Regions from separate parts of the Virgibacillus alimentarius genome, predicted to be linked through region 2. Evidence: riboswitches for the same ligand, from Rfam matches in the RefSeq annotation. Region 2 holds a riboswitch; each other region holds the start of a gene.
The links. A riboswitch is a leader RNA that binds a small molecule or an ion and turns the genes downstream of it on or off. The one in region 2 is predicted to bind preQ1.
Positions count from the first base shown of each region.

Region 1: another riboswitch for preQ1. It lies ahead of queF (preQ(1) synthase); the one in region 2 lies ahead of J2Z81_RS07355 (QueT transporter family protein).
Region 3: another riboswitch for preQ1. It lies ahead of queC (7-cyano-7-deazaguanine synthase QueC); the one in region 2 lies ahead of J2Z81_RS07355 (QueT transporter family protein).

Region 1 covers NZ_JAGIKX010000003.1:54,233-65,162, reverse strand. Annotated here, with positions in the region: gene xsc (sulfoacetaldehyde acetyltransferase) at 1-259, opposite strand, end outside; gene J2Z81_RS03520 (selenium metabolism-associated LysR family transcriptional regulator) at 303-1,241, opposite strand; gene J2Z81_RS03515 (aminotransferase) at 1,296-2,642, opposite strand; gene J2Z81_RS03510 (GntR family transcriptional regulator) at 3,078-3,800, opposite strand; gene ilvD (dihydroxy-acid dehydratase) at 3,913-5,601, opposite strand; gene queF (preQ(1) synthase) at 5,778-6,275, opposite strand; PreQ1 riboswitch class I at 6,343-6,389, opposite strand; gene argF (ornithine carbamoyltransferase) at 6,481-7,449, opposite strand; gene J2Z81_RS03490 (acetylornithine transaminase) at 7,506-8,660, opposite strand; gene argB (acetylglutamate kinase) at 8,657-9,436, opposite strand; gene argJ (bifunctional glutamate N-acetyltransferase/amino-acid acetyltransferase ArgJ) at 9,450-10,676, opposite strand; gene argC (N-acetyl-gamma-glutamyl-phosphate reductase) at 10,735-10,930, opposite strand, start outside.
Region 2 covers NZ_JAGIKX010000010.1:8,868-19,797, reverse strand. Annotated here, with positions in the region: gene J2Z81_RS07380 (catalase) at 1-474, opposite strand, end outside; gene J2Z81_RS07375 (lysophospholipid acyltransferase family protein) at 757-1,350, shown strand; gene J2Z81_RS07370 (DUF3298 and DUF4163 domain-containing protein) at 1,403-2,020, opposite strand; gene J2Z81_RS07365 (serpin family protein) at 2,187-3,431, opposite strand; gene J2Z81_RS07360 (polysaccharide deacetylase family protein) at 3,645-4,373, shown strand; gene J2Z81_RS07355 (QueT transporter family protein) at 4,474-4,959, opposite strand; PreQ1 riboswitch class I at 4,966-5,010, opposite strand; gene J2Z81_RS07350 (DUF3891 family protein) at 5,115-5,879, opposite strand; gene J2Z81_RS07345 (LemA family protein) at 6,054-6,602, shown strand; gene htpX (zinc metalloprotease HtpX) at 6,615-7,517, shown strand; gene J2Z81_RS07335 (calcium/sodium antiporter) at 7,622-8,575, shown strand; gene J2Z81_RS07330 (ABC transporter substrate-binding protein) at 8,847-10,148, shown strand; gene J2Z81_RS07325 (ABC transporter ATP-binding protein) at 10,260-10,930, shown strand, end outside.
Region 3 covers NZ_JAGIKX010000033.1:514-11,443, reverse strand. Annotated here, with positions in the region: gene J2Z81_RS13255 (nicotinate phosphoribosyltransferase) at 1-616, opposite strand, end outside; gene J2Z81_RS13250 (hydroxymethylglutaryl-CoA synthase) at 710-1,882, opposite strand; gene J2Z81_RS13245 (MerR family transcriptional regulator) at 2,035-2,703, opposite strand; gene J2Z81_RS13240 (heavy metal-associated domain-containing protein) at 2,903-3,109, opposite strand; gene J2Z81_RS13235 (MerR family transcriptional regulator) at 3,210-3,959, opposite strand; gene J2Z81_RS13230 (hypothetical protein) at 3,977-4,642, opposite strand; gene J2Z81_RS13225 (ZIP family metal transporter) at 4,841-5,656, opposite strand; gene J2Z81_RS13220 (hypothetical protein) at 5,704-6,069, opposite strand; gene J2Z81_RS13215 (EndoU domain-containing protein) at 6,073-6,630, opposite strand; gene J2Z81_RS13210 (hypothetical protein) at 6,750-6,902, opposite strand; gene J2Z81_RS13205 (SLAP domain-containing protein) at 7,052-7,426, shown strand; gene queE (7-carboxy-7-deazaguanine synthase QueE) at 7,655-8,377, opposite strand; gene J2Z81_RS13195 (6-pyruvoyl trahydropterin synthase family protein) at 8,377-8,811, opposite strand; gene queC (7-cyano-7-deazaguanine synthase QueC) at 8,808-9,473, opposite strand; PreQ1 riboswitch class I at 9,576-9,622, opposite strand; gene J2Z81_RS13185 (hypothetical protein) at 9,693-10,325, opposite strand; gene J2Z81_RS13180 (superoxide dismutase) at 10,541-10,930, opposite strand, start outside.

The DNA of each region.
Region 1 (10,930 bases), on a different contig from region 2:
GTCCAATAACAACCCCTGCAACTCCTGAAACTCTTGTATACGCATCTGCCATATGTGCGGCGCTTTGTTCATGCCGAACCGGTAAGAACCTGATTCCAGCAGTCGGGAATAGATCCAACATATCCATAAATGCGGAACCAACAATCCCATAAACTTCTTTCACATTTTCTGCTACCAATGTTTCTACAATAGCTTCACTCGGCGTCATTTTCACCTTTTGATTTGTTGCTTTTCTTATTTCTGCCTGTTGTTTTACCATCCATCATACCTCCTAAAAATCTAATGTTAACAATCTATCATCATCAACAATTGCTTGCTGGAAGATGAATAAGTGTATTTTTCATTTTTTCGCGTTTAAGTTTTTTCAACTCTTCAACAAATACATCTGCCGTTGATTTTAAAACTTGGTCTTTTCGAACAGCGATATAAAAATATCTATTAAACGTTACATTTTTTATGGTGTATGCTTTAAGTAATTGAAGCTTTTGCTCTTTTTTGATGGCATGATTAGAAATAATAGAGACCCCTAACCCAGCTTCTACCGCTGATTTAATCGCTTCCGTACTTCCTAATTCCATTACGATATTCAAATCATTGATCGAAATTCCGGCATCTTTTAAGTGATTCATAAGAACAGACCGTGTACCAGACCCTTTTTCTCTCATAATGAGCGGGGTGCTTTTTAATAAATCATGGGAAATTCTTATCTCATCTTGAGAAAAATAATCCGGAGCAGCAATTAAAAGCAGTTCATCTTCCCAAAATGGCTCAAATATCATCTTCGGATCTTCAATTGGTGTCTCCACCAAACCAACATCAATCAATTGATCTTTCATATGTTCCACAATATTATTGGAATTTGTAATATCTACACTCATATTTATTAAAGGATACATTTCCTTTAGTCTTTTTAAGAATTCAGGCAAAATATACTCACCAATAGTAAGGCTGCACCCAATACTTAAATCCCCGTACATGAACTCTTCTATTTTTAATACTTCTTTTTTTGCTACATCATTTAAATGAACAATCTCTTTTGCGTATTTTAATAAAATGGATGCAGATTGTGTCATTTCTACTTTTTTTGTTGTGCGTTCAAATAGTTTCGTATCCAACTCTTCCTCCAACGCCTTCACTTGTGCTGTAATGGTGGGTTGTGTAACAAATAAAATTTTGGCCGCTTCAGAAAAGCTTTTCCTCTCTGCAACTGCTATAAATGTTTTTAACCGTTCATAATTCATCTACATGACCATCCTCTTTGATCTACCAATTTTATGTGATGATAAAGTTTCCATTTATAGACTGTGAATGACAGATGTAACCGTATTTACTACAAAATCTAAATCTTCTTCTGTGCTTGAAAGTGGTGGAGCAATGATAATCACATTATTTTTTCCCGGAACGGTATCCCCATTTTTACCAATGATTAGTCCTCTTTTTTTGCATCCTCCCAGAACTTTTCCTATCGTTGCATCATCAAGCGGTGTTTTAAATTTTTTATCTGTCACCATTTCCAATCCAATTAAAAACCCTACTTGACGTACCTTACCTACATTTTCGTGTTCCTCCAATTGTTTAAACTTACTAAGTTTCGATTTACCTAACCGATCGACACGGTCAATAATTTTTTCCTTTTCAATGATTTCAATATTTTTTAAAGCGACTGCACATGCTGCCGGATGTCCGCCGTAAGTGGATACATGACGGAAATGGTTATCCTTTCCCTGTTCTTTAAACACATCATAGATTTCAGATTTTACCGCCGTTGCACCTAATGGCAAATACCCACTCGTTAGTCCTTTCGCCATTGTAACGATATCAGGCTGCACTCCTTCAGCATGCATGAATCCAAACATTTTGCCCGTTCTGCCATATCCAGATACCACTTCGTCCATAATGAGTAGTACATTATATTTTTTACAAATTTCAGCGACACGTTGAATATACTTCATCGATGGGATAAGAACACCACCGCCAGAGATAAATGGTTCCATGATGAATGCTGAAACTGTTTCTTCTCCTTCCCAATTAATCATTTCTTCAACTAATTGCGCTGCTTTTAGGTCTGTTTCTTCCGGAGATCCATTAAAAATAGAACGGTAACTGTACGGTGGATAGACATGTAAAAATCCTGGTGCACTAGGATATTTCACGCGGCGATTTGCTTGCGCTGTTGCACTTAAGGCACCTAGTGTTGAACCATGGTAGGCGCGATACCGTGAAATTATTTTATATTTTCCTGGATTTCCAGTTTGAATATGGTATTGCTTAGCAATCTTAAATGCAGTTTCATTCGCTTCTGAACCACTATTTGAAAAAAACGTTTGATAATCTGCGCCTAATAATTCACTAATTTTCCCCGCTAATTTCACAGCTGGCTGGTGACTCATTGTTAACGGAAAATAAGAAAGACTTTTCATCTGTTCAGCTGCAGCATCTATAATTTCTTGCCGGCCATGCCCTAAATTCAAGCACCATAATCCAGAAACACCATCTAAATATTTATTTCCTTTTTCATCCACAAACCATGATCCTTCTCCTGATGCGGCTATTGTATTCTTTCCTTTTGGATCGTATCGATGCATTGCGTTCCATAACTTATCTTGAGATACTGCACTCCCTACTTCTCTTTCAGTCTTCATCATTCAATCCCCCATTTCATTTATTAAGTACCCCCATAAATTTTCTCAGGTAAAGCTTAAGTAATAGAAACTGGTTTCATTCGAATCGAAGACAACAAATTCCCATAGAGGAAATCGCTTTCATTTACTTTTGCGATAATTCATGAGGCTTACTAACATTAAAACTGCAGTACAGCTGAAACTCATGTTATCTACTTTTTTATTTCTCAAGAAATTTTAAAATAAATGAAAATCACTCCGATCCATCTTTGAATAATAACTATTACAATTCGATTGAAATGAAGATCCTTAAATACATCATGATGTCCGTACCAGTTACGTTGTAATAGATTACATTTAGTATAATGGATAACTGGGTGAATTTTCAATATTTTTATTAAATTCAGTTATTTATTTATTAAATAATGATGATAAGATATATTAATAAGTCAATAATTAGCCAAATTTGCGGGATAGATTAAGTTCAAACGCATACATATCGCTACGATAAAATGCTTCTTCCATCTCGATAATATCATTTTTTTGATCCTTAATAATCCTTTCAGCAATAAGCACATGATTTTGTGGGCTAATTTCCAAATAACCTTTATCTTCATTTAATAACGGGCCACTTTTTATTGTTTGGTTTGCCTCAGCAAATTGGATGCCAAGTTCATTTTCCACTAAATCATATAACGTAGCATTGTCCAAATCATATTGTATAAGTTCTTTCCCTATTTCAACCGGATAATAATGACGCTCAACTCCAATTGGTATATCATCCGCGTAACGAACTCTTTTTATAAAGTACGCTTCTTCAAATCCGGTGCGTTCCCTAATATAGGTGCTCGGTACTGTTCGATAATGCGTTACAAGCTTAGCCCCAGGTCTCATTCCCATTTGCCGGATGGTCTCCGTTGTACTGCTTAAATTACCAAGCCAATCATGGATTGGTTTTAATGAGACAAACGTCCCTTTTCCATGTCTTTTTTCAAGAATTCCCTCTTGCACTAACAGACTGATCGCTGCCCGAACTGTACTACGACTTACATCATATTTTTCCATAAATTTGCGTTCACTTGGAATTTGGCCTGAAAAGACTCCTTTCGTTACACCTTCCTCAATAACATCTTTTAACTGTACATGTAGTGGAATGGAACTATTTTGATCTAGTGACATTGCTCTCACTCTTTCTTAACGTCAATGATAATTTTTTAGCTTATTTCTTGAATGATCGAATAGCCCCGAATAATGGAAAACATCCATTATTCGGGGCTTTATCTTTATATCCTTATTCTTTGTCAAAGTAGTCTGTTATTGCTCCTTTTGAGGAACAAGACACATTATGCGCATATTTACCCAGCACACCTTTTTTCATTAGCGGTGGTGCAGTCCAATTTTTTCTGCGACGTTCTATTTCTTCTTCGGAGATATCCATAGAAATGAGAAGCTCGTCCGCATCAATGGTTACCATATCGCCCTCCTTAAGGAATGCGATTGGTCCACCTGTCTGCGCTTCTGGCGCGATATGACCTACAACAAGTCCATGCGTACCGCCGGAGAATCGGCCATCCGTTAATAGTGCTACCTTTTCTCCGAGTCCTTTCCCTACTAAAATAGCAGAAATAGATAACATTTCCGGCATTCCCGGTCCGCCTTTAGGCCCTTCATAACGTATAACGAGCACATCGCCCTCTTTGATTTCATTATTAATTACCGCCTCCGTTGCTTCTTCTTCGGTGTTAAATACACGCGCTGGTCCTGTGTGCTTTGTAACTTTCAACCCGGAAACTTTTGCAACTGCACCGCTTGGAGCCAAATTTCCCTTTAAAACAACTAACGGGCCATTTTTTCGAAATGCTTTGTCAAATGGTAATATAATCTCTTGACCTTCTTCTAAAGAAGGAGCTTCCTTCGCATTTTCAGCAACTGTTTTTCCTGTAACAGTCAAACAATCACCATGCAGGTAACCTGCTTCATAAAGTAATTTCATTACTGCAGGGATACCGCCGATGCGATGTAAATCTTCCATTACATATTTACCGCTTGGTTTTAAGTCAGCTATATGTGGTACATTTTCTCTTATTCTATTAAAATCATCAAGAGACAGATCTACACCGATGGATTGTGCCATCGCAAGTAAATGTAATGTAGCATTAGTCGATCCGCCAAGTGCCATTACTACAGTAATTGCATTTTCAAATGCTTCTTTTGTCATAATATCTTTCGGGTAAATTCCTTTTTCAAGCAATGTGTATACTGCTTTACCAGCCTCTTCACAGTCTTTTGCTTTATCTTTAGATTCAGCAGGGTGTGATGAACTACCAGGCATACTCATCCCCATTGCTTCAACGGCAGAAGCCATCGTATTTGCGGTGTACATTCCTCCGCAAGAACCTGCTCCAGGACAAGCATGACATTCGATATTACGGAGTTGTTCATCACCAATATCACCATTATTATGCTTTCCTACTCCTTCAAAAACAGATACAATGTCCAGTTTCTCGCCATTTGAAAACCCTGGAGATATTGTTCCGCCATATACAAAAACAGCAGGAACTTCTGCTCGGGCAATCGCAATCAAACACCCTGGAATATTTTTATCACATCCGCCAATTGCTACAAATCCATCTAAATTTTCCGCTCCTACAACGGTTTCGATGGAGTCTGCGATAACATCTCTGCTTGGCAAGGAGTAGCGCATTCCTTCCGTTCCCATTGATATCCCGTCTGAAACTGTAATCGTATTAAAGATGAGTGGTACACCACCGGCTTCTCGTGCTCCTTTTTTAGCACTTTCAGCTAAACCATTTATATGTATATTACATGGTGTCACTTCACTCCATGTACTCGCTATACCAACCATCGGCTTTTTAAAGTCTTCATCGTTCACGCCTACTGCACGCAACATGGCACGATTGGGTGCTCTTTTTGGGTCGTCACTAAACACTTTACTTTTGATGCGTAAGTCTTTTTCCATCTGTATTCCCACCCTATATTTTTCTTTTTATAAAAGTTTACTTTTTTCTATTATAACGATTCTTTTAAAAAGTGCAATAATTTTGTTTATAATTGCTGGAATATGGCAAACTATCCCTTTTAATCAAAGCTACATATAGATAAAGGAGTAGCTAAAAAACTACCCCTTTGACCATGTTATCGGTTATCTATTTTTTCAGGATACATATCATGGTTCATCATCCGATGCTCTGCCATTTGTTCATACTTTGTACCTGGCTTGCCATAATTACAGTACGGATCAATTGAAATACCTCCGCGTGGAGTGAATTTCCCCCATACTTCGATATATCGCGGATCCATTAAGTTAATTAAATCATTCATAATCATATTGACACTCGCTTCATGAAAACCACCGTAATTTCGGAAGCTGAATAAATATAATTTTAAAGACTTGCTTTCTACCATTTTAATGTCCGGGATATAACTTATATATAATGTTGCAAAATCCGGTTGCCCTGTCATCGGACAAAGTGTTGTAAATTCCGGAAAATTCATTTTGACAAAATACTCTCTGTCCGGGTAATCGTTATCAAATGTTTCTAATAGCTCCGGATTATAATCAAATACGTAGGTTGTCCCTTTGCTCCCTAAATGGGTTAACCTTTCTAATCCATCATCTTTTTTATCTACCATCCTTCATACCTCCTGTTTTCCGCCATTAAAAAAAGCCAGGCCCTAAGGCACATGGCTTTACAAACAGCTGTCCTTAGTTTTTTTAAGAGGGTTAATGCTAAGAACCTCTCCGCTTTTTGCAGGATATACTCGATTTATTATAAGAATGATCGATTTAAATGTCAATCAGGGAAGCATATTAGTAGACCGATCCCGCGATCTCGGATCAATTCCCACCCATTACGGAAGCCATTACCGCTTTTTGTGCATGTAATCTATTCTCCGCCTGGTCAAACACAACGGAATTTGGACCATCAATGATATCTGTTGTCATCTCCTGTCCACGTACAGCCGGAAGACAATGTAGAAATAAATAATCATCTTTTGCATATTGAACAAGCTCTTGATTAACCTGGTATTTAGCAAAAGCTTGCATTCGATCATCCATCTCATCTTCACATCCCATACTCGTCCAAACATCTGTATAGATGATATCTGCATTTTCTACAGCTTTTTTAGGATCATTTGATTGCTCGATTACCGCCCCACTTTGCGCGGCCAATATTTTTGCTTTATCCATAATAGCATCTTTTACTTCGTATCCTTTAGGAACAGCAAGTGAACAATCAATTCCCATCATGGCACAGCCAATAATGAGTGAGTTTGCCATATTATGTCCATCTCCAACAAAAGCAAGCTTATTTCCTTCCAAATTCCCTTTTTTCTCATAAATTGTAAGAAGATCTGCAAGTACCTGGCACGGATGAAAATCATCTGTCAGTCCATTAATAATCGGAATTGATGCATTTTCTGCAAGCTCTTCAATTAGTGCATGTTCAAAAGTACGAATCATAATGCCATCAACATAACGGGACAATACCTTTGCTGTATCTGCGATGGTTTCCCCTTTGCCAAGGTGTATATCATTTTTGCTTAAAAATAAAGCATGACCGCCAAGCTGGAACATTCCTGTTTCAAATGACACTCGTGTTCTAGTTGAAGATTTTTCGAAAATCATACCCAATGTTTTTCCTTCAAGTAAATGATTTGCTCCTTTTGAACGCTGCTTCTCTTTTAATTCCAGTGCATAATCCAAAAGAAATAAAATCTCCTCTTTTGTAAAATCTTGTAATGTTAGAAAATGCTGTCCTTCTAAAGTAGTTTTTATATTTTTGCTTTTAGTGGGGACGAACATGTCGTCATCACTTCCTCTTTTTAGATTTCCCCTTCCTCAGGGGATTTGTTATTCATTTAAATGGATGTGATTGGTTTTTTAAGATTTTCAGCGATAAGATTTACAGCCTTATCTATTTCCTGCTGGCTTACTGTTAATGGGGGGAGTAGACGGATTACATATGGCCCAGCATTTAAAACAAGTAATCCTTTTTCAATAAGGCTGGGGATAAGAGCAGTAATATCTTCCTTACATTCAATACCAACCATGAGCCCTTTCCCACGTATATCGGATACAAAGCTGGATGTACCAATCCGTTTGTTTAATTGCTCTTTTAAATAAATACCTTTTTCTTTTACTTCATTTAAAAAGTCCATCTGAAACACGATCTGTAAAACTGCATCCGCGGCTGCCATCGCAACCGGATTACCGCCAAATGTGGACGCATGACTGCCTGGTCCAAAGAAACTCGAAAGATGCTCTTTAGCGATCATCGCTCCTGCCGGGAGTCCATTCGCCAGTCCTTTTGCTGAAGTAATAATGTCTGGCGAAATACCGTAATGCTGATACGCAAATGGCTTACCAGTTCTTCCAATACCTGTTTGCACTTCGTCAATAATAAGTAAAATATTATTTGCTAAACAAAGCTGTTCTATTTCTTTTATAAATTCTAATTTTCCATCAAGGACGCCGCCTTCTCCCTGAATTACTTCAAGCATGATTGCTGCTGTCTGGCCGTCTATGGTGTTTTGTACTGCTTCGATATCATTAAACGGTACATATACAAACGACTCAAGCATCGGCCCAAATCCCGTATGAACTTTTTCCTGTCCGGTAGCGGCCATCGTAGCAAATGTTCTTCCATGAAATGATTGATGAAATGTAATCACTTTCGTCTTACCTGTTGCTTTTCTCGCTAATTTAATGGCTGCTTCATTCGCCTCTGCTCCACTGTTACAGAAAAAGACAGATGATCCAGAACTGCTTGTAGTGAGTAATTCAGCTACACTTTCTTGAATCGGCACGTGATAAAGATTCGAAACATGCCAATATTTAGTTAGCTGAGTTTCTACTGCTTTTTGTACATCGGGATGGCGATGTCCTAGGTTGCAAACCCCGATCCCCGATCCAAAATCTAGATATTCCTTTCCGCTCGTATCTTTTACAATCGTTCCTTTTGCTTCTGATACCGATAGTTCAAATCGTTTATATGTTGGAAATAACGCAGTCATTTTACCACCTCCATCGATTTTGTAATAACCGTTCCTTTCAATTTCATGTCTGCTTTGATAACGGAATGCTTCCCATCAACAATCATTACTTCACGCAATTGTTCATTTAGACTTTTGAGTGCTGCTTTAACTTTAGGTATCATACCGCCATAAATTGTACCTGTTTCTATTAAGTGTTTAATTTCCTGCTCTGATATTTCTTCAAGTAATTTACCTTCCTTAAGTATTCCAGGTACATCGGTAACAAAAATTAACTGTTCTGCCGATAAAGCTTCAGCAACTGCACCTGCTACGGTATCAGCATTCACATTGTATCTTGTTCCATTCTCACCGAGGGCTATCGGAGCAATGACAGGCACAATACTAGCAGCTATTAAATGATGAAGTAACGGTACATTGACATCTGTTATTTCTCCTACCAATCCGTAGCGCTCTATATTTTTGGAAACTGCTGTCAGGGTCATTGCATCCGAACCAGATAACCCAATTGCTTGTATCCCAGCTTGATTAAATTTACGTAGCAATTCATTATTCACTGATCCATTAAGTACCATCTCGGCAACATCCATAACTGGTTCTGTCGTTTTTCGGAGACCGTCGATAAATTCCGTTTCAATTTTTAACGTATCCAGCATTTCTTTTATTGCTGGACCCCCGCCATGAACGATAACCGGCTTGTAACCTGCTTGCTGTAAAGTTAAAATATTGGCAAAAAATTCAGTAGACAAAACATTGATAATACTTCCGCCACATTTAAGCACAATTACATCCTGCACCGCTTACACCCCCTCACGATCGATAACTAGCGTTAATACGTACATAATCATAAGTTAAGTCACAACCCCAAGCTTTCCCCGTTCCATTACCTACTTTTAAATCGATTACTATTGTCACAGTATCTTCTTTTAAATAGTTTGTTGCTTCATTTTCCGAAAAAGGCACTGGTTGACTATCTTTTAACAACTGGATCGATCCGATAAATGTATCAATTGTATCTGGATTGATAACCGCATCACTATAACCAATGGCAGCTATAATTCGTCCCCAGTTCGCGTCTGCACCACATACTGCTGTTTTCACCAATGATGAGCCAACAACAGACTTTGCAACCTTCCCTGCTTGCTCATTATCAGATGCTCCGTTAACTTCTACTTCTATTAACTTTGTAGCACCTTCCCCATCACGAGCAATCATTTTTGATAGGTCTTCACATGTCTTGTTTAATAGTTCCAGAAATACGTCCCAGTCTTCATGCTCTGGAGTGAGTGTTTCGTTTTTTGCCAATTCACTTGTCATAACGAGCACCATATCATTTGTCGATGTATCCCCATCAATCGTAATGCAATTAAACGTTTGGTTCGTAACCTTCTTTAAAGCCAAATCGAGCATAGGCGGCTCAATTACCGCATCTGTTGTAATAAAGGCAAGCATCGTTCCCATATTTGGCTCAATCATACCAGATCCTTTTGCAGAACCTGCCATTGTAACTGTTTTACCATTTATCTTTGCTTGATAGCATGTTGATTTAGTACATAGATCAGTAGTTAAAATAGATTCATTAAAATCCTCTGCACTTCTGTCTGTATCTTCAAGGTGAAGTTGTTTAATACCAGGGATTATCTTGTTCATTGGCATATCTAGCCCGATAATGCCTGTTGAAGCAACTGCCACGTAATGTTCTGGCAAATTTAATTTTTCTGCCGTAACCTGTCTCATCATACGTGCATCTTGCTCACCTTGTTTTCCTGTACATGCGTTTGCATTCCCGCTATTTGCAATTAGCGCTTGAATCTTACCAGCTTCCGACAGGCTTTCTTTCGTTATTTTTAAGGGAGCAGCTTGTATGACATTTAGTGTATAAACAGCAGCAGCATTCGCTGGATTCTCACAATAAATCAGCCCTAAATCATTTCGTTTACGTTTTACACCAGAATGCAGACCTGCTGCCTGAAAGCCCTTCGGTGTTATAATCGATCCATTTTCAATTTTTTTCATTTTTTCCTCAACAATCACCATCATTCATTCTCCCTTCTTTTTTAAGCCAGTATTTCTTCACATCTATGGTTATCTGTGGTCAAGGAAAGACAGGAACAAACTCAAGTCCCATTGTTTCTTCCATTCCAAGCATCTTATTCATATTTTGTACCGCTTGCCCTGAAGCACCTTTCATCAGATTATCAATAACGGAGACGATCATAATCCGATTTGTTCGCTCGTCATAGGCAATTGAAATATCACAAAAATTTGACCCGTATACTTCTTTTGTACTT
Region 2 (10,930 bases):
CATGGCATCTCGAATAAAAAAGATCTTTATATTGTTTCCGACCAAGTCCCAAATTCCATCTTCCGTATAAAATTTTATTGCAAACCCTCTGGGATCCCGAACTGTTTCCGGCGAGTGCTTCCCATTAACAACTGTTGAAAATCGTACAAACACAGGAGTTTGTTTTCCCTTTTCCTGAAAAACTTTTGCTCGTGTATATTTTGATACTGGTTCATCACCAACTGTTCCATATGTTTCAAAATAACCGTGTGCACCAGCACCGCGTGCATGGACAATACGTTCTGGTATCTTTTCTCTGTCAAAGTGACTCATTTTTTCAATGAAATCATAATTCTCTAATGTTGCAGGTCCACGATTTCCAACGGTTCTTATGTTTTGATTGTTGGTAACCGGATGACCTTGTCTAGTTGTTAGCGTCTGATCACTATCGTTTTGGTCATGAGCTTTTAAGTTTTTTGATTTATCTTCATTCACTGGATAACCATCCTTTTCTTACATAGTTATGTTTTGTTGTTTATAATTTATATGATTACGTTTTCCTAAGGGGAATTAATTATTCCTGGGAGGTTAAATTATAGTTACATAAAAGAGGACAAGAAAAATAAAAAAGCAAACATGAAAACGCGAACGTATTTATGTTTGACAACATTGAATCAGGGAAAGGTGATTTCCTTAAATATTAGTACCAGGTAATATAACTTTGTGTTAAAATAGGTGTAGAATATCAACACGCAGTTTTGCAAAGGAGTTTAACAAATGTATTCTTTTTCAGCACATGCCTTAAAAATCATACTTAGTTTATTTGGACGGTTAAAAATTTATAATAAAGATAAAATGCCACGTTCAGGTGGGTCTGTTATAGCGTGTACACATACAGGTTGGGTAGACATACTTTGGCTCGGTATTTCGATTTTGCCTATTCAAATCCATTATATGGCAAAAAAGGAATTATTTCAGACCCCTTTTCTAAAATGGCTCATGAGAAACTTAAATGCCTTTCCAGTAGATCGTGAAAATCCCGGTCCAAGTACGATAAAAGTTCCAAAAAAGTTATTAAAAGAGAACAAAGTTGTCGGTATTTTTCCAAGCGGAACTAGAACAAGTGAAGAGGTGCCGTTAAAAAGAGGAGCTGTTACAATTGCGGCGAGTTCTAAGGTTCCGATTATCCCAGTGGCCTATCATGGACCCAATAATTTTAAGGACTTATTTAAGCGGTTTAAGCCAAAAATTATATACGGTGATCCAATATATTTACCTGAAGACATGCCAAAAAAAGAAGGAATGGAAGTGATGATGAAGGACCTCAACGATACGCTAAAAGAATTACAAAATGAATTAAAGAATAAATAAGGGGACAGTCCCCCACTTTACTAAAGTGCGAAAGTGGTGAGGGACAGTCCCTTTAATTTATCATCCGTTCTAGCAGTCCATTTTCGGGGATAATGTGTTGCAATGTATAAATGGAAATAGGGAACATTGGAAGGCCTACATAGTATGGGGTAATTTCATAAAGCTGGAAATAGAGAACAAGCGTCTTGTCAGCAATATAGAAGTCCTGGTCAGGTGAAATACTAGAAAACCCATTTAAAAGTTGTATGTCCCTTTCCTGTATTTGATGCTCGACATGCTTAGAAAGGACATGGATATAATTACTGTTAGGCTTAAATAGGTCTTGAAGCGTATAATTTTCCCCTGTTTGAATATCGAATGTTAGGGATTTCATCAGCGTGAGTCCATGTGCATGATGGTCAGCCATTGCATAGTTTGTTAGGGTTAAACTAAGTAGATTACGCTCATTCGTTTTAATTTCGAATGTACCAATCATGTCAGCGAATGTGTTAGTACCTTGTTGCTGATATTGATATTGTATTAATGCACGTACCAGTTGATAAATCGTTTGATTAATGTATTGTTGTACATGCATCTCTTGCAAACCATATACTTGAGGATAGTAAATCGTAGTTCCCGGCCGTTTTATGACCATTGTTTGAATGGAGACAGGAAGTGTTTGAATGGACATTTTCATCATCCTTTACATCAGTTTGTAGTATTATATGTAACGATTGGGGAAATGTCCCTTATATTTTACGAGGGTCGCTTGGAAAACAATATTACGGTGATATTAGCTCAGCACTTGGAAGAGAAAAAGCAATAAAATACATAGGCGGGACTGAAAAACAGCCCCGCTATGGTTGATAAATACTGCCTATGAATAAGATGGCTCCCGTTTCATCATCGGTGATGGCGATGAAGAATGGTCGGTTTACTTTCATCTGGAATGGTTTATTAACGGGTGCTGATGTTGTTTCCATTTCTGTAGATGTTGCTGCAGATGCTTCTGTCCCTTCTTCATTGACGTCAATATATGTTTTTTGTTTCACTTGGCCAATCCATACGGGATCATTTCCCTGGATCATTCGGCTAAAATTGGCGTCTTTATTAAATGCTGATTCCATACCTAGTTGCTGCAATGTTTTATTCAATGAGGTTTCATAGTCAATCTGAAACTTAGGAAGAATAATTGTCCCTTTTTTTGTTTGAAATTCCGAATTCCACACCTTCCAATTTTTACTTGATAACATTTCTTCGAATTCTTTTAAACTGCTGTTCTTTTTTGGAAGAAACACCTTCATGCTCATTTCCTCTTCACCGTATGGGAGAGACACTGCTTGAAATTCTTTATCATTCAGATACTCGAGGTCTTCTGTTAGTTTCATGAATGATACATCTTTTTTTGATTTTTCGCTAAGATGAAACGTTCCATCCTTTGTCTGTTTTTGATCAAATGGATATGTCCAGCTCCCTTTAAAGTAAATCGCGTTTGTAAGGATAGATATTAAATCAGGATTTAATGGTTTATCTGCAATTTGTTCAATTTTGTCATTTGTAGCATTTTTTACCCAATTATTTATTTTATCTGCAGATTTAGTATCATGTATGTCAATCGCATTCGCTTCAGCATGAAAATAACTTTTGATTGGATGTACAAAATCCTCTTGGAATTGAAAGTCTTCATTAAGCCACATAGCATTAGCTAAGAACAGTTTTACATGATTGGATTTCTTATCCATGATGGACATCAATGATGCATTTGCTTCGTTTAACTTTTGAACTTCGGTATCCTCCACCCCTAATACCTCTGCTATTTCTTTTTGCGTAACACCATGTGCTCCATTATAGAGCATGGATAATGACAGGAATAAGCTTGTTGGTGAGATGAAAGTATTCAAATACTCGTCTGTCTTGAGTTCTGAGAATAAGTTAAACCCCAATTCATTATTAGAAGGTATAATTTCTTTGTAGTCTTCTTGATTGAATTGTATGTCATCCGTATTTCCAGGTTTATGCTGACTGGATTCTTTTTCCGTACTACAACCTACCATTGTCATAAAGAGTATTCCTAATGAAAATAAAACGGCTAATCTCTTCATGCGCACTCCTTCCCTAATACCAGTTTATTTTAATACTATTCTAACATAATTCATAATATTTTAATTTGAGAAAAGATATTGATAACTCAACCATTTAAGTGACTTTAGGAATAGTAAAATAGAGATCGTGTCCATGAATATTCCTCTTCCTATAGTGTTAAAGTAAGGGGTATATGGAGCACCTAAAAGAAATGACGAAAGAGTGGGGTATTCATGTTATTACAAAGATGCAGTAAAATACAGTTTGTGATTGTTATCATCATTTTCAGCATGGCGGTTCATTTTCATATACCAGTTCAAGCTTCCATGTACCCTTTGCAGACGAAGTATCCAGATATTATGCTTTATAAAGGAAAGACGGATAAAAAGGTGATTGCATTAACTTTTGATGATGGGCCCGATCAGCGTTTTACACCGCAAGTCTTAGAAGTATTAAAGAAACATAATGTCAAGGCGACCTTTTTTCTACTAGGTACTCGCGTTCATAAGTATCCGGAGATGGTAAAAAGAATAGACCGAGAAGGCCATATCATTGGGAATCATACATATTGGCATCCGGACCTGACAAAAACTGGTAAACAAAATTTGGCATGGGAAATAGAAAAAAACGAAAAGGAATTGAAGGAGTTAACGAACAATGTAACAGACTTATTCCGTGCTCCTTATGGTGCAATGAATGAAGATCTGGTAGAGAAACTAGGGGAAATGGGTTATCGTGGCATAGGCTGGTCGATTGATTCAGAGGACTGGAAAAGTTTGACTCCAGAAAAAATAAAACAAAATATACTTAATTATGTTCATCCTGGTGCGATTATTTTGATGCATAGTGCAGGGCATTGGTCACAAGATCTATCAGGAACAGCTGAAGCACTAGATCAGATTATTCCATATCTAAAAAAGAAAGGTTATGAATTTGTTACGGTACCAGAGCTTTGGTCATGATTGCCCAAATATAGATCAAACTAATTTCTTTCATCGTTAATCAATATGTAAGAAGGACATCTCATCATGAATAAAGAGATGCCTTTAAAAGGATCAATGCTTATACTAATTTATCAAAATGCATTCGTTTATGAAGTGCATAAATAATAGGTATTCCTAGAGCCATTACTACAAATTCGCCAATTGCAGTAGTCAGCCAAGTAATCAGAAACGGTAACCCTAAAGCTAAATTCAGCATAATTGCGATGATAAACATATTAAATGAAAAAATGATTGTGTTTGCAATCATGCGCACCCATATACTTTCAATGAATCTTCCAACTCCCATGGTCATGAGCAGTGAAATAACAGATTGTCCTACCCCGAATATCAAATCATAGATACCAAGTGGAGAGAGGAAGAGATTAGCTAAGAACACACCTAATGTGATTCCTAAGAAATACTTTTTATTGAATACAATGAGATGGTTGAACAACTCAGACAGGCGAAATTGTATATTCGTAAATCCAAATGGCTGTACCAGCACAGAAACTGCTATATAAAGTGCTGCCAACAGTCCATTGTTAACAAGTGTTTTAACATTCATAAATATTTCCCCCTAGTTTTTTTACGTGGGATGGTTTCGAACCACGGTGATATTTAAAAACTATTTTATTATACCTTTTTTTGAATAAAAGACAATAGGGATTTTGCTGGAAAAAGCGAACGATGTCATGATGATGCGAGCGTCAGTATACTAACCTAAGGAACGAGGCGAATCTTTACATGTTCATATGGTGCATCTTGATAGCTCTTGTCCAACCCTTTATTTGCTATTAATTTTTTAGAGATTACTTTTTGCTTTAACGTAAGTGTAAGCTTACTAGCAAAAGGAAATTCATTTATTGTAACGGTATCTTTGTCCACCCACTCGGTTTTTAGTTTATCCTGTTGAAAGCCGTGTAAGGAAGTGGAGAGCGGAATACCATCTCGGTAAAAGAAATGTTCCTCTTCTTTTGAGGTACCAGGTTCATTTAAACAAATATATAAAGATAAATTATCACAAAGCTGAAGAAGGCCATAGTGAAAATCAAATAAGTAGCTATCAAATGTTGATAAGGAGCGGATAATTCGGTTTCTGCGTTCTTTTTCCTTTTGTACAAAAATCTTTGCTTCCTGGGTTCTACGATTTAATAAAAATCGCATGTAATGCATACTACATAGGAGAGCTGCGTATTCATCTTCTTTTTCAACCTCATCAATCCCATGCTTATAAAGTACAGTTTTAGGAAGAATCGGGAAATTAGTAAAGGTAAAAGGGGCCATTTTTTCATCGTTCCAAAATGGTTGTTTATCGAATGATTTCCAGCCGCAATCATGATGAAAGATGGCAAATTCAACCGTTTTTTTAAACTTCGTATCAATGAAAAGAGAGTCATTCCAGTTTGCTATCATTTCACCAGAAAGCTGGGCATGGTTATCTTGTTCAATCATAATGAAATGATTAGGGTGCTCTCTAACAATCATGAATAAATCATCCTTTCAAAGAACTGTTTCGTATCGGTTATAAACTCATGATAATTCAATTGAACGGGGCATACAAATAAAAGGGAAGTTCGCTTGTGCTGTTTATTTACAGTTAATGATCAGATGGTATAATGACTAAGATATAGTAATAATTTACGAGAGGGTGAAGCTATTATGATCATTACGATTATAATCGCTGTTATTGTTGCGATTATCGTAATTTACGGTATTTCAAGTTATAACAGTTTTGTTAAATATCGTAATTGGGTTAAGGAATCATGGAGTCAGATCGATGTTCAATTAAAACGGCGGTATGATCTTATTCCTAATTTGGTCAATACAGTAAAAGGCTACGCTGAACATGAGAGAGAAACATTAGAGAATGTGATTCAGGCGCGTAATCAGCTCGTTCAAGGATCACCACAAGAGCGTATAGAAGCAGATAATCAGATTCAGGGAGCATTAAAGTCCATCTTTGCTTTAAAGGAGTCATATCCCGACCTTAAAGCAAATCAAAACTTTTTAAAACTCCAGGAGGAACTAACTTCAACAGAAAATAAAGTTGCTTATTCCCGTCAGCTTTATAACAAAACCGTAGCTGAATATAATATAAAACGTGAATCTTTTCCAAGTAATTTAATCGCAGGTATATTTGGCTTTAAAAAGGAAGAACAGTTGACGATTCCAGAAGAAGAGCGCGAAGCACCTACTGTGAATTTTTAATGGGGGATCGTTATGCTTTATAAACAAATTTTACAGAATAAACGTAAAACAATTTTTCTCGTTGCTTTATTTAGTTTACTTGTACTTGCTTTAGGGTGGGCGATCGGCTATTTGGTAAATAACGACTCGATTACTGGAATCATCATTACTCTTATTGTGCTTGCAATTTATATTCCAGTCACTTATATGACTGCCAGTTCTCAAGTTCTCAACATGTCTGGTGCAAAAGAAATCAAGAAAGGCGATCATCCGGAGTTGTTTGATATTGTAGAGGAATTGTCGATCGCTGCTCGCATCCCGATGCCAAAAGTTTATATTGTAAGTGACCCAGTACCGAATGCTTTTGCAACCGGGATAAAGCCGGAAAAAGGATCGGTGGCATTTACGACTGGTTTATTGGAAAAACTAAACCGTGAAGAATTATCGGGTGTTGTTGCTCACGAGCTTGCACATATTCGTAACTACGATATAAGGTTGATGACCATTTGTGTAGCATTAGTAGGGGTTATTATACTTATCGCAAATATTGGTTCGCGTGCTATGTTATTTGGCGGAGGACGCCGTGGTGGTGGAAATCGGAAAGCGAATCCGATTCTCATACTAGTAGCACTCATTTTTGTTATTTTAGCTCCTATTGCGGCTCAATTTGTCAAGCTGGCTGTTTCAAGGAATCGAGAATACTTAGCAGACGCTACAGCAGTTGAATTCACACGTAATCCTGTTGGTTTGATTCGTGCTTTAAAGAAAATTAGTGGTGTACCTAAAGATGTAAAAGACGCAAAAGAGGCAACTGCATCCATGTACATTGTCAGTCCATTTGGAGGCAAACGGCGCAAAACTAGGAGAAAAAGCAGCAGCCTTTGGGCAACACATCCATCAACAGATGATCGTATTAAGCGTTTGGAAAGTATGTAGATATCCGCATTTTATGTAGGTCTCTTTTTGATACAATGAATGTATTACAATAAAGAGGGTATGATTAAATTAATAGGATACTAATTAGAAAAGGACAATTATTTATGGCTTATATTTTCTTATTAATTGGGTTTGTATTGCTAATTAAAGGTGCAGATTTATTTGTTGATGGTTCATCGAATATTGCAACATTACTCCGGATATCTCCAGTGTTAATTGGATTGACAATTGTTGCATTCGGGACAAGTTCACCGGAGGCAACTGTAAGTATTATTGCAGCGCTAAAAGGAAATGCCGGCGTTTCATTGGGGAATGTTATTGGAAGCAGTATTTTTAATATTACGCTTGTTGTTGGCATTGCGGCATTTATATATCCTTTAAAAGTCGAAAGTGAGACTACAAAAAAGGAAATTCCGTTTACACTTTTAGCCAGTGTTGTATTACTTGTTCTTAGTAGTGATATGATATTACAAGGATTTGATAATAACGCATTAACCCGTAGTGATGGTCTCATATTTTTATTGTTTTTAAGTATTTTTATTTATTACGTCTTTGAGGTTGCAATGAAGAACAGACAAAAAGCAGACGATAGAAAAATACCGGATAGTGTAAAGTGGGGAAAGAGTATCTTATTCGCTGTATTGGGACTAGCTGGTATTATTTTGGGCGGGGAAATGGTTGTTAGAAATGGTACAAAGATTGCCTATTCCCTTGGAATGAGTGAAACACTAGTTGGTTTAACGATTATAGCTATAGGAACTTCACTTCCTGAACTAGTCACATCTATTGCTGCTGCGCTGAAAAAGCAAAGTGAGATAGCTTTAGGTAATATCGTTGGAAGTAATATCTTTAACATTCTATTTGTATTAGGTTCAGCATCTGTTATATCCCCGTTGGTGGTTGATGGGAAGGTGTTTATAGATCTACTTGTACTGATTTTTCTGACCGTATTACTACTTATTTTTTCAAGAACGAATTATAAAATTGGGAAAATAGAAGGAATGCTCCTTGTTTTTGGCTACCTTATATATATCGTATATATTATTTTACGCAATTAAAAAGCGGCTGTATCCCAGGTTCCGTCCTGAGATACACAGCCGCTTTTTAATTTTCAATATTAGAAGGGATAGATATTTTTCTATTTTCATAATCTTTACATTTTATTTATGGCATCTTAATACTACCTTAATAGTCAGTTGATAAGCTAGTTATTAAAGAGAGGCAATACTGGATTTAAATGGTTATGTTGGAGGTGAGGCAGTTTAATAAAGATGTGTCAAAGCATTGATGAAGGAGATTTTTCTAATACTAAAAATGGAGGAATGATCATTGAGAAAAATACTATTCGCGATGGTTGTAACATTTATTATCTTTATGTCCGTTGCATGTCAGTCTAATAAAGACGAAAAAAATTCCTCAAGTGATAAGACAGCCAAAGCAAGTGGAGACAAAGTAGAAATTACATATTGGTACGCGTGGGGAGATAAAATTGGAGAAAACAATGAAAAACTAACTGAAATGTTTAATGAATCTCAGGATGAAATTCATGTGACTGCGGAATACCAAGGTACATATGAAGATCTTCATGCGAAAACACAGGCAGCATTCGCAGCGGGAAATGCTCCTGAAGTAACGTTAAATGAAATCGCATCAATTGGTGTATTTGCAAAATCAGGAATGACAGAAAATTTAACTCCATTTGTTGAGAATGACGATATAAATCTCGGTGATTTTATCCCAGGACTTATGGGGAACTCTTATGTGGATGATGAATTATATGGTTTACCTTATTTACGGAGTACACCAATTCTTTATATGAATACGACAATGCTAAAAGAGGCTGGATTAGACCCTGAAGGACCGAAAACGTGGGAAGAATTTGAAACGTACTTAAAAAAGCTTACAAAAGAAGGAGAGCATGTTGGTATGAGTATGCCGGCTGGGATTTGGTTTTATGAAGCATTTGTCGCACAAAGTGGCGGACAAATGATTTCGGATGACGGAACGGAAGTAGAATTCAATGGGGATGCTGGTGTAGAAGCGCTTGAATTTTGGAAAAAAATTGAAGACAAAGAATATGTTAAAGTTCCTGAAGGAGATGAAGCGGGAGATATTGCCAAGCAGGACTTTGCTAACGAACGTGCGGCTATGATCTTTTCATCCACTGCAGACCTCTCTTACATGCTTACACTTGCAGAGGATAATGACTTTGCGTTAAATACAGCATTCATGCCATCCAATGAAACGCATGCTGTTCCAACAGGTGGTGCGAATATGGTTATGACAGCTGGGTTGGATAAAGAAAAGCAGAACGCTGCTTGGGAATTTATTAAATGGATGACTGCAAAAGAACAGACGATTTTTGCAAGTAAATATACGGGGTATCTACCAAGCCGTTTATCAGCGGTAGAATCTGAAGAAATGAAAGAATTATATAAAGAAATGCCTCAATTTAAAGTGGCAGTCGATCAATTGGAATATGGTCACGCACGGCCAATGGAAGAAGCGTATCCAGAGATTTCGATGACACTTCAAGATGAGATTTTAAGAACACTGCTTGATGAAGATTTAGACCCTCAAGAAGCATTAGATACTGCAGCTGAAAAAGCAAATGGAATGCTTCAACAATGATATAGGGTTTACTTTGCCATTAATATTGTGGCGTTTGGCGCAAAAGGAGAGCGTTTTGAATTGCCAGCCCTTCGTAATGCGATAATTCTTTTTTAAAAGGAGATGGTACGTATGGCGGAGATCATACTGAAAAATATATCAAAAAAGTTTAAAGAAGAGGAGGTAGTGAAGAATCTAAATGTAACGATTCGTGATGGGTCTTTTACTGTGCTGGTAGGCCCTTCAGGTTGTGGCAAGTCAACTACGCTCCGAATGATTGCTGGACTTGAGCAGCAGTCTAGTGGGGATATTTGGATCGGGGATGAGTGTGTCAATGACCTCCCCCCTGGGAAACGAAATATTGCAATGGTTTTTCAAAATTATGCTTTGTATCCAACGATGACTGTGAAGGGAAATATAGAGTTCGGTCTTAAAAATAAAAAGGTTCCTAAGAAGGAACGGGAGAAATTGATTAGAGAAATCTCAGAGATTGTCGGCTTGACAGACTACCTTGATAAAAAGCCAAATAAATTATCAGGGGGACAAAGGCAACGTGTTGCCTTAGCACGTGCTATGGTTAAAAAGCCGAAAGTTTTTATTTTAGATGAACCGCTGTCGAACTTAGATGCAAAGCTGCGCAGCCAAATGCGGTCTGAACTAATTCAACTGCATAAAAAATTAGGAACTACGTTTGTTTACGTTACCCACGATCAGGTGGAAGCAATGTCGATGGGTGATGAGATTGCTATTTTAAATAAAGGAACCATTCAGCAAATGGGGAGCCCGATGAACGTATACCATGA
Region 3 (10,930 bases), on a different contig from region 2:
TCATCGAATGAGCATGCGTTCCTGAGACAGGTATACCGAATAATTTACCTGCCCTTACATTACTCGTTGAATCAAAACCTCCTATAAATGCTGCCCTGGTTCCCCAAATAGCAGCATCCATTTCATGTGCTCGTCTTGTTCCAAACTCCATCAATTGCTGTTCTCCAACGGTTTGCCTAATTCTGCAAGCCTTTGTTGCAATCAACGTCTGATAATTAACGATATTAAGCAATGCCGTTTCTATTAATTGTGCTTCAGCAAGAGGTGCTTCCACACGGAGAATTGGCTCATTTCCAAAAACAATTTCCCCTTCACGTACGGATTTAATATTACCAGTAAAACGTACCGTCTTCAGATAGTCAATAAAATCATCAGCATAACCAAGTTCTTCCTTTAAATAAATTAAATCCGATTTGCTGAAGCGGAAGTGATGAATAAAATCAATAATTTTCTCAAGCCCTGCAAAAACACCAATTCCATTGTCAAATGGCAGCTTTCTAAAATACAAATCAAATACAGCTCTTCGCTTATGAACATTGTCTTCCCAATATGTTTCCGCCATATTAATTTGGTATAGGTCCGTATGTAATGCTAAACTATCGTCTGTGTAGGACATGAATGAAACCCCCAAAAATTGTTATCGTATCCATTTTACCCTCTTAAAGAAAAACCCTTAGAAAGCAGAAAAATCTAAGGGAATAAATCTCTTCTATTTCGTTTTATGAATATATTGCCGCATATGGTCTTTCATACCAGCCAAACAAATTTTAGCGGGATCTTGATCGGTATCAAGCTCAATGGACGTGCCATCTTTAGGCAACGTTTCAGCGAAAATTTGTTCATATTCAGAAACGGATACTTCCGTTCTTGCTGAAAATAATTCCGTATGTTGTCTCGTATTTAAATAATTTCGGTAATTCGGCTGCAATATACCGGTAAAGAATTCTCCTACAGCACCTGACCCGTAGCTGAATAAACCAATTCTTGAGCCGGCAGCTAAATCTTCTTTTTGTTCTAAGAGAGAAAGTAGCGCCAGATATAACGAACCAGTGTAAATATTTCCGATATTTCTGCTATACTGCGTACTGATTTTATAGTTTGAAAGTAATCGCTCTTGCGTTTCTTCTGCCGTTTCATCCAATACCGTTTTTAATGCCTTATAACCCATTTTTGTATATGGTAAATGATAACAAATTGCCTCAAAATCCTGAAGCGCTAGACCACTTTTTTCTTTATATTTCCCCCATATTTTTGAAAAAAATGAAATGTATTGTTCATTCGAGAGCTTTCCGTCTACAAGTGCCATTTCCGAATAAACTGGCCGCCAAAAGTCCATAACATCAGCGGTTAAATAAGCACTATGTTCTTCAAGTTTCATAATCTTTGGTTCTGCGCTAATGACCATGGCGATAGCTCCAGCACCTTGTGTCGCTTCACCTGAAGTTTTTAATCCGTATCTGGCAATATCAGCTCCCAGCACCAATACTTTGCTGCTCGGATTTAATGCAATATGTCCTTTTGCCATTTGGATGGCTGCCGTTGCACCGTAACATGCCTGTTTCACTTCTACTGTTCGTGCCCAAGGGTTCATTCCAAGCAAATGATGGATGTAGACACCGGCAGACTTTGAGTGATCAACCCCTGTCTCTGTGCCAAAAATGACAAAATCGATCTTTTCCTTATCTGCCTCAGTCAAAATATCAAGCGCTGCATTGGCTGCTAATGTCACCGTATCTTGAGTAATTGGTGCAACTGCCATTTTCTCTTGTCCAATCCCAATTGTAAATTTTTCTGGCTCTACCTCTCTTGAGACAGCTAATTTGTTCATATCTACATATAAATGAGGTGCATAGAAGCCAATTTTATCTATTCCAATATCCAATGTCCTGCTCCTTTGCTTTCAGTTATTCTAACAAGTGATAATTTTCACAAGTAAACTTTTATATGATTAAACATTCTAATGATAATATAATTTAATAGGAAAAACAATCATTTGTGAAAAATTAGCGAACAGTGCCTGGCACTGTTCGCTTTTTAATCGTGTTCAAGCTCAAATTCCCGTTTTAAATATGTTTCAAAACGTTCATCAACATATTCTTTTATAAATTGATCACGTTTGTCTATGTCTTCTGCTTTCCGGAATAAACCAACGCGTTTCTTTCGTTGCTCCATTGGCTGCCTCTGCCAAAGAGCCATCGCTTCTTTTTCCAGAATTCTATTAACCTTACGTTCAATCATAATTTGGTTGAAACGATCGATCCGTTTCTCTTTTGGTTGGTCAAGCTGCTTTATTTCTTCACTTTTTACATTTTGATTTTCTAGTATATTCCTTATATAATCCAACTGTTCTTGGAGTTGCTTTAATAGTTGCTTATTAAACTCATTTTGCTGCTGTCTAAATTCCTCAAAATTCATAGGAGAATCGAGGTTTCTAGGCCGACTCATTGTATCTTCTTGATTGTCATCTACTGTAAATGCATATTCATTGGACAAAATACTTTTAATTTCCGTTGTTTCATAATCTTTTCCATAAAGATATGCGATTCGCTGCAGAATTTCAATCGTTTCAGGATGATACTTTTTTCCTCTGCCTCTTTGTTCCCAGCGGAAATGTTCTTCAAAGTTGTTTAAATATCTTCTAGTAGTAGTTTCTGGAATTTCAGTCCGTTTACTTAACTGACTTACCGAAAACCATTCCTCCACGAACACCTCTCCTTTCATTCAACCACCATTCAACCGCCATTCATTGACACCCTTATTTTAACATGAATGAGTCTATGTGTCTTGCAAATTTTGTAATTTTTTGTAGATGATGGCCAAAGCAAAGACCTTTATATTTTCTTTTTGTTTCCAAAAAGGTCCCCGTTCTTTTTTTGTTCATGTTCATTTCGGATCTTTAAATTCAAATGCTTCTGCTTTTTCCAGGTCCACTATTGTCGCCTCTCCTACTAGCAATTTTTGAAGCTCCGAAGTTTACTTTAGCTTCTTGAATTCCAGGCAATTCTTTTACATTTTCCTCGAATATTTTCGCGCAATTCGCATAATCAAGTCCTTGTATACGATAGTTCTTAACTTTACTTTCGGCTAATTGTTCTACTTGACTCGTCATTCTTATTCAACTCCTTATTGTGGGTCACTGCAGTATCTTTTATGTCGATTTAAAACAACCAAAAAAGAATTGGCTCGGGTCCAATTCTTTTTTCACTTGATCAATCATGCTGTTTTCTATTTAAAAATATTTCTGAGGCAATTTCCATGAATTCTAAAACATCTGACTCAATAGGATAGAAGCCTACCTTTTGTGATTTTTCAGGTGATTTCCTAACTTCCCACAGCTTCTTAAGAAAAGCATCGTTATCCCCAAAAGTTTCTTTTTGTTTTTCATGTATGCGCCTAATGATACGTTGTACTTCAGGTGCTTGAGCCCCTTTTGACATATGCTGTTTTAATTGCCCTAACAAAGAAACCCATTCAAGTGTATCCGGATCCCCGCTATTAACATTTGGCAGAAGATCTAATAATTCTTTTTCATCTTCATTAAATAATTGATTTCTAAATTCCATTCGCTGATCCATATTACGCTTATATAACTCTATTAGTTTTTGCATATCGATTAAGTTAATATCTCCATCCATTGTCAGATTGTTCATTAAGCCTTTAATGGTTGACTCAATTTCTTCCAGTTTATCCTTTTCTTTTTGAATATAGGTTAATTGATTTTGCAGACAGCTAACCCAATCCCACTGATGATCAAAGAGCATATTTTTAATTTCCTGCAGACTGAATCCTAATGTCTTTAAAAATTGGATCTCCTGGAGTTTGGCAAGTTCCTTTTTACCGTACAGTCTATGTCCGCCCTCTGTTTTACCTGCCGGGTGCAATAGGCCAATTTGGTCATAATAACGTAATGTTCTTACTGTTATGCCAGTCTGTTTTGTCACTTCCTTTATCGAAATCAAATCATCCACCTCCACTACTATGCACTCGGATTTTTCTTATCCTTTTCAGGAAAAATGGTATAGTACCAAGCATTGATTGTATCAGCTGCGAAGACAATTCCCCATATTACGCTAATTGGATAAATTACCTCTTTCTGATACGGACCATTTTCCGGTACGCCATCCATTTCCTCCATCCAAGACCAGTCTGATAAAACTTCTACTAGTGAACGGGAATGATCTCCGAAATATACCCAAAAAAAGGAATGAACCACAACAAATACAAATGTATGAACATACCAGCCTAGCCTATATTTACGAGCGATAAAACGTGGATCATTTTCACGCCTCATAATGCGACGATCTTTTTCTGTAAGTAATTCCACTCCTTTCCACTTTCCAATTTTTTGCTTCATAAATCGGTCCAGTTTTTTAAAGTCGGAAATACCAAACGTGCAGGCATATAATATGAAGATTGTTATAATAATCTGGAATGTTTCAATCTCTCCTGTTTTTTTATATACCACAAATGCCAAGACACCCTCCAGCATTGTCCCGGCAATAAATATAAATAAAAACAACATACCCAAAGCTTGTCGCCTAAAAGCATAACGTATCACTAAAAATAAGATGAGTGAAAGCCATGAAAAAATTTCAAGACTAATAAATATCTCCCACTGATACGGAATAATCACATCGGCCATATGCAATGTCTCCCCTGCGTATTTTTTCTTATGGACATCGAATGATATTTTCTAGTCCAAAACGGAAATGTAATATCAGTATACAAGATGACGTTACGTCAGTTTCAATCCTTTATTTGAAAAGAATATCACTAAATTTTCAACAAATTATTCAAAACTATAACATTCCTGTATAGGAGAATCGTACGTAACAGGTAACTATCCAAGTGCTACATCAAGAATCATCATAACCGTAAAACCGATCATCACGCTTATCGACGCAAGGTCCTTATTCCCTTCTTCTTGTGAACCCGGAATAACTTCTTCAACTACAACAAAAATCATTGCACCTGCTGCAAAGCTCAATGCATAAGGTAACAGAGGTTGAATAAAAGTTACAGCTAATGCTCCTATAACCCCCGCGAAAGGTTCAACCATACCGGAAGCCTGTCCATACATAAAGCTTTTTTCACGCGACATCCCTCCGCGCCGAAGTGGCATTGAAACAGCAAGACCCTCGGGAAAATTCTGAATGCCTATACCAATCGCAAGCGCAATGGCACCCGAAAGTGATGCAGTTGGTAAATCAACGGCAACCGCCCCGAAGGCAACCCCAACCGCAAGACCTTCGGGAATATTATGTAATGTAATGGCTAAAACGAGTAAGGTACTGCGCTTCTTTTGATCTGCGTGAATTCCTTCTGCCTGATCCATCGAAGAAGTTGGATGGAGATGCGGGAGTACTTTATCAGCAATCCACAGGAAAATACCCCCAAGCATAAAACCAATCGAGACGGGAATCCATCCAGGGACACTTCTCCCTTCTGCCATATCAAGAGCCGGTGAAAGCAAAGACCAGAAACTCGCAGCGATCATGACGCCACCAGCAAAGCCTAACATACTATCCATAAATCGCTGGTTAAACCCTTTTGTTGTAAACACCAAAGCAGCACCTAAGGCTGTCATCCCCCATGTAAACAATGTTGCAATCAATGCTTGCAAGATTGGGTGGAATTCTAAAAAATGAGAAATCATATTTGTCACTCCTTCTGTTCAGTATACCAATTCATCTTTTTAAACGCTCATCTATTTGACCTCTTCCATTCATCCAATTTTTCAATCCACACCCTAATTAACGCTCGTAGCTTTTTTGTCTCCATCTCGTAGGGTGGATATGTCTCGACATCAGCATCATCTTCAAACAAATCGTAAATTACCGTTGTATCAGCCTTAATAATAAGTCCACATCTATTTCCGCCAGACTCCACGCATTCTGTTACACCTGTTAACACACGCTCAATAGCTTCTAGGACACTATCATCAACAAGACGAGCGTCAGCCATGAGAAACTCACCGACAATTTTCATTTCAGGTTGATCAAATTCGATCGTTAATATTTTCTTTTCTTGTGAGCCATTTTTCAATGTAATTTCCCGAAATTGATACATAAACTATCCTCCTTCATAAACCGGAAATGCAGATATGATTTTCTCTTTCTGATCCAGGTACATGCTGATTTCCATCCCCTCCGATGTTAGCCCTGCATATGTATTCCCGTTTATCCATGTTTTAGCCTCATATGCTTCATTAATCGCATCGACGACTTGCTGAGCATTCCATTCTTTCGGGAAAAAAGTAGATTTTCCACCATTTGATGTTTTCGAAACTCCATTCACCTCAATTTCCGCCTCATAAACACCGGATGCATTTGGTTTCGTTTCCGTACCCTGAACAATATTTCCTTTCTTTGTAGGAAATCCATCATAATGAAAACCAACCGCCTGGTTCCTTTGATTAACTTCCCCTTCAAATATATGTTCAAGCGCTCCGTCTTTGAAGTATTTTGTATCAAATAAGTCGGAAATAGATGTAATCGATGAGTCAGAAGTAGTGTTCTCTAATTCATTACTACCGTCACCGTTTTCTAGAATGCCCTCTACCGTACAGCCGAATAAAAGAAAGGTACTAAAAATCAAAATGATTATACTTTTCCATTTAGCAAACATCATTTTTCACGTCCTCATAAAAATCTTGTATTATCAATATAGTCAATTTGACGATGATGTCAATATCGGATAAAAAATAATCCCTTACATGCCTATTAGCAAGAAGAGATTATCTTTTAATTTTATCCTCTTTTTCTTTTGTTTTTCTTATTTTCTAAATTAAGAAACTCACTATCTTCTGCAAACTCTGCATCATTTCTGCCAATCTTATTGTTTTTATTCTTATTATTTTGCCGTCCTTTATCTTTGTTACGATTTTTATTTTGCTCTGACATGTCTACGTCCTCCTGTCCTATTTCTTCACGTATAGGTTGTCCAAATTCAAATAAAATAATCGCGTTATTCTTTCGTTTCATGTATCCTAACATTAATGGCAATTTACTTTCCATCATGATCAAAAATATCTAAAATGGCAGGGATCCTTATGCAAAAACTAACTTTTCACCCAGCATGGGAGAAGACATTATCTGTAAAAGATAAAGAGCAAATCGAACAATCCTTTCATCATACACGCTTTTCCAGCTGCAGTATTCACTTCACACCTTTATGGGAAGCAATCAATCATAAAGGAGAACTGCTAGTCACGGTAATCATTCATAACTCGACTGATAGACCAGTTCTTTTTCATCACCAACAATTCATTTACGAAAAAAATAGAACAGTCATCGCATCATCCAATTTCTCACTTCCTTCACAAGTGCAAAAGGAAACAAGCATGCCTTGGACATTCATTTTTCCATCTGGCACATTTACAGACGCCTCCGAAATAAAAGGTGGTGAAATAACTATGAAAGAATAGACAAGTTCATTTGTTTTTATCACTAAAAAAGATCAATCCCGCTTTCAATTCATGATCAAGATGTAAAACTCCGTATGAATAATAAGGAAGTATCCGTTTGCCCGGATTCATGAAGATGACTTTTTTAAGTATCAAAAATAATGACATCTATAATTTTAATTTATAACAAAAAAAGAATCGGACATTGGTATCCAATTCTTTTCCTTGTGTGTATCGCTTGTCTTTTTTTCAAACGCCTCGCTTATTCCCCCATAAATACGTATGTAACTGTGGCAACACACGAACATCTTTGAATACTTCATCTTCCATTACAAGATCAACCAGCTGTTCATATTTTTTCAGTAAATGAGTGATCAGTTGTTCATCATTTGTTTGCTCAATGTGTTCATTTCCAACCTGAAGGAAAAGTGCTGCATCAGGATAGCGTTGATGGACATCTTTCGCATAGTTAAAATCCGCATGATCAAAGATGACAATTTTCAAGCTATACATCCCTTGCTGTTTTTTATTTAATGCATCAATAATAAAGTCCAGTTTTTCAAAGTCTGTTTTCATTCCTGAACTTGGCGGTTTCGGTGAAATTGTCAAATCATCAATTTGCGTAAACCAATCCTGCCACTTACTTCCTTGGGTTTCTAGAGCTACTTGTATTTGCGTATCGTGCAGGATATCAACTAATTCACCCAGTTGACGCAACAAGGCCGGGTTCCCGCCAGAAATTGTAACATGATTGAATTTGTTTCCGCCCTTAGCTTTTAAAGCATCAAAAATTTCTTCTGGTTCCATCATTTGTATCAAATCTTTTTCTGAACCGTCCCAAGTAAATTTCGAATCACACCAGGAACACCCATAATCACAGCCTGCCGTCCGGACGAACATTGTTTTTCTTCCAATAACCATTCCTTCGCCTTGAATGGTTGGACCGAATATTTCAAGTACTGGTATCTTCATTATTTTTTTGCCTCCTTAGGACGGTAAACACAATAACTTGTAGGTGTCTCCCTAAGGAAAACTTGTAGGCACACAGGTTGATTCAAAAGTGTATTTAAATAATCCTGAACAATTTCATACGTAACACGTGCAATCACTTCGGTAGTCGGAAATGCTGTTGCATGGATATCTGAAAAGGCTGAATCCTTATTCATTACGCCATGATCAAATCGTTTCTGGATCAATTCCTTGATTGTTCTAAAATTAACAAGAAAACCAGTATGATCCAGTTCATCCCCAGCAATGGTAATATTGGCGTAATACGTGTGTCCATGCATATATTGACAGATGCCTGCATCTTCATGGGGAACATAGTGAGCCGCGGAAAAATGAAAATCCTTATTTAATTCATATGCATACGAATGTGCAGTGACTGGATAGATCTGTTGCATCATTTAGCACTCACTCCTGCTCGTTTTTCCTCATATTGCTTCAAACCTTTTTGCCTTAATTTGCATGATGGACATTCTCCACATCCGCTGCCTTTTAGTCCGTTATAACAAGTTAATGTATTTTCTTTGATATACTCAAAAGCATATAATTGATCACTAAGCTCCCAAACCTCAGCTTTGTCCAGCCACATTAATGGGGTATGAATAACAAACGAATCATCCATGGATAAATTTAATGTGACATTCAATGATTTCATAAACGCATCCCGACAATCCGGATATCCGCTAAAATCCGTCTCGCTGACACCAGTAATTAAATGTTTAGCGTTGATTTGCTTTGCTAGTACCCCAGCAAATGAAAGAAACAACAGGTTTCTCCCTGGGACAAACGTCGATGGCAGTTCACCCTCATCTTCTGTAATGTCTAAATCATTCCTTGTAAGGGCGTTTGGTGCCAGCTGATTAAGTAAAGACATATCCAGTTCATGCTGAGGAACATCAAGTTCCTTGCAAATCTCCCTGGCACAGTCAAGTTCAGCAATATGCCGCTGCCCGTACCGGAACGTCACCGCTTCCACATGATCAAACTTTTCCAGTGCCCAGAACAGGCAAGTTGTACTATCTTGGCCACCACTGAAAACAACCACTGCTTTTTTATTGTCCATTTTCATTCTCCTCTCCTTTTTAACAATGAAAAAAGAAAAGGCCGCCACCATTATTTCCATCAAAAAATAAAAAAACAACACCAAGGAAGTTGTGCTGTTTCTGTCTCCTTAGTTTTTTATAGAGGGATGGAATTGCGAACCTCTCCTGCACAATGCAGTATTCTTTTTTGATTGTACATTAAGTGTACCATAGATAAATGGGAATCAAAGATAATTAAACTAAAAAATGTTTTCCCGCTTATGAAAGATGTACTCCGCTAAAGAATCAGCTGTAAAATGCTCTTTGACTCCCCGTTTTTCAAGAAAATAGTCAATAATCTCATTCTTTTTCAATCCAATTTCACCTAACCCTTCAGCAACCGTAGCTAAATAAGCTGCAGAAGGCTTCGTAAAGATTGCTGCATCTACTGGAAAATTAGCGGTAAATGTAAACATCGGAAAGCCATCTTCATCACCAAGATAAAATATCGTACCATACCATCCATCTGTGATTGTAACGGCACCTTTTTTCTTGATTGTCTTAAAGTCAATTTCCAGTCCAGGCTTCTTATTCTCCTGGGCAACGACTTCAGAGAACTGTTCTCTCGTGATAAGATACTTCCTTCCTATTGTTCGTGCTGTCTCCATAAAGTCATGTCCCATAAAAGCAACCCCTCCTTTTCCCCATTTACTCTGCTCTTTCGCAAAATATAATGGGTAAGGGAGCTCCACCATCGCATTTCTTCTCGGTGGTGTTTTATCCGTGCACCCACGTTCCTTTTTATCGGCACCGCGGGGAGTAGATCCATTAATATAACATAGAAATCGGTCTTCGCAAATATTAGACCCGTAACTAACGTACCATACCTCCATCTTTTTAACTCCTCTCCTCAACAAATTCACTTCCATCGTAACATAAATATCGTATTAATTTTGTTAAGAAATTATAACCGAAATCTGAAATTTTAAATGATTTTAAAATCAAAGGGATCGTACGCGAAAAGGGTCTTCCGGCTACCACCCCGGAAGACCTAACATGGCTTTAATTTAAATTACCTGAAATACCTTACTTATGTTCTTCAACTTCCTTACTTTAATGCATCATTATACAATGCATTCACCTTATCCCAATTTATTGTATTCCACCAATTTGTGACAAATTCAGGTCTGCGATTTTGGTACTTCAAATAATACGCATGTTCCCAAACGTCGATCACAAGCAGTGGCTCTTTATTAAAAGCAAGAGGTGTATCCTGGTTCGGTGTGCTCATTACGGATAATTCCTTCGTATCATTATCCATCACTAACCATCCATACCCACTGCCAAATCGGGATATAGCAGCTTTTGATAGCTCATCTTGAAAATTATCAAAAGTCTTAAAGTTCTTCTCAATTGCACTTTTTATATCCGCAGTCGGATCCCCGCCACCATTTGGTGCCATCACTTCCCAAAATAAACTGTGACTATAATGGCCGCC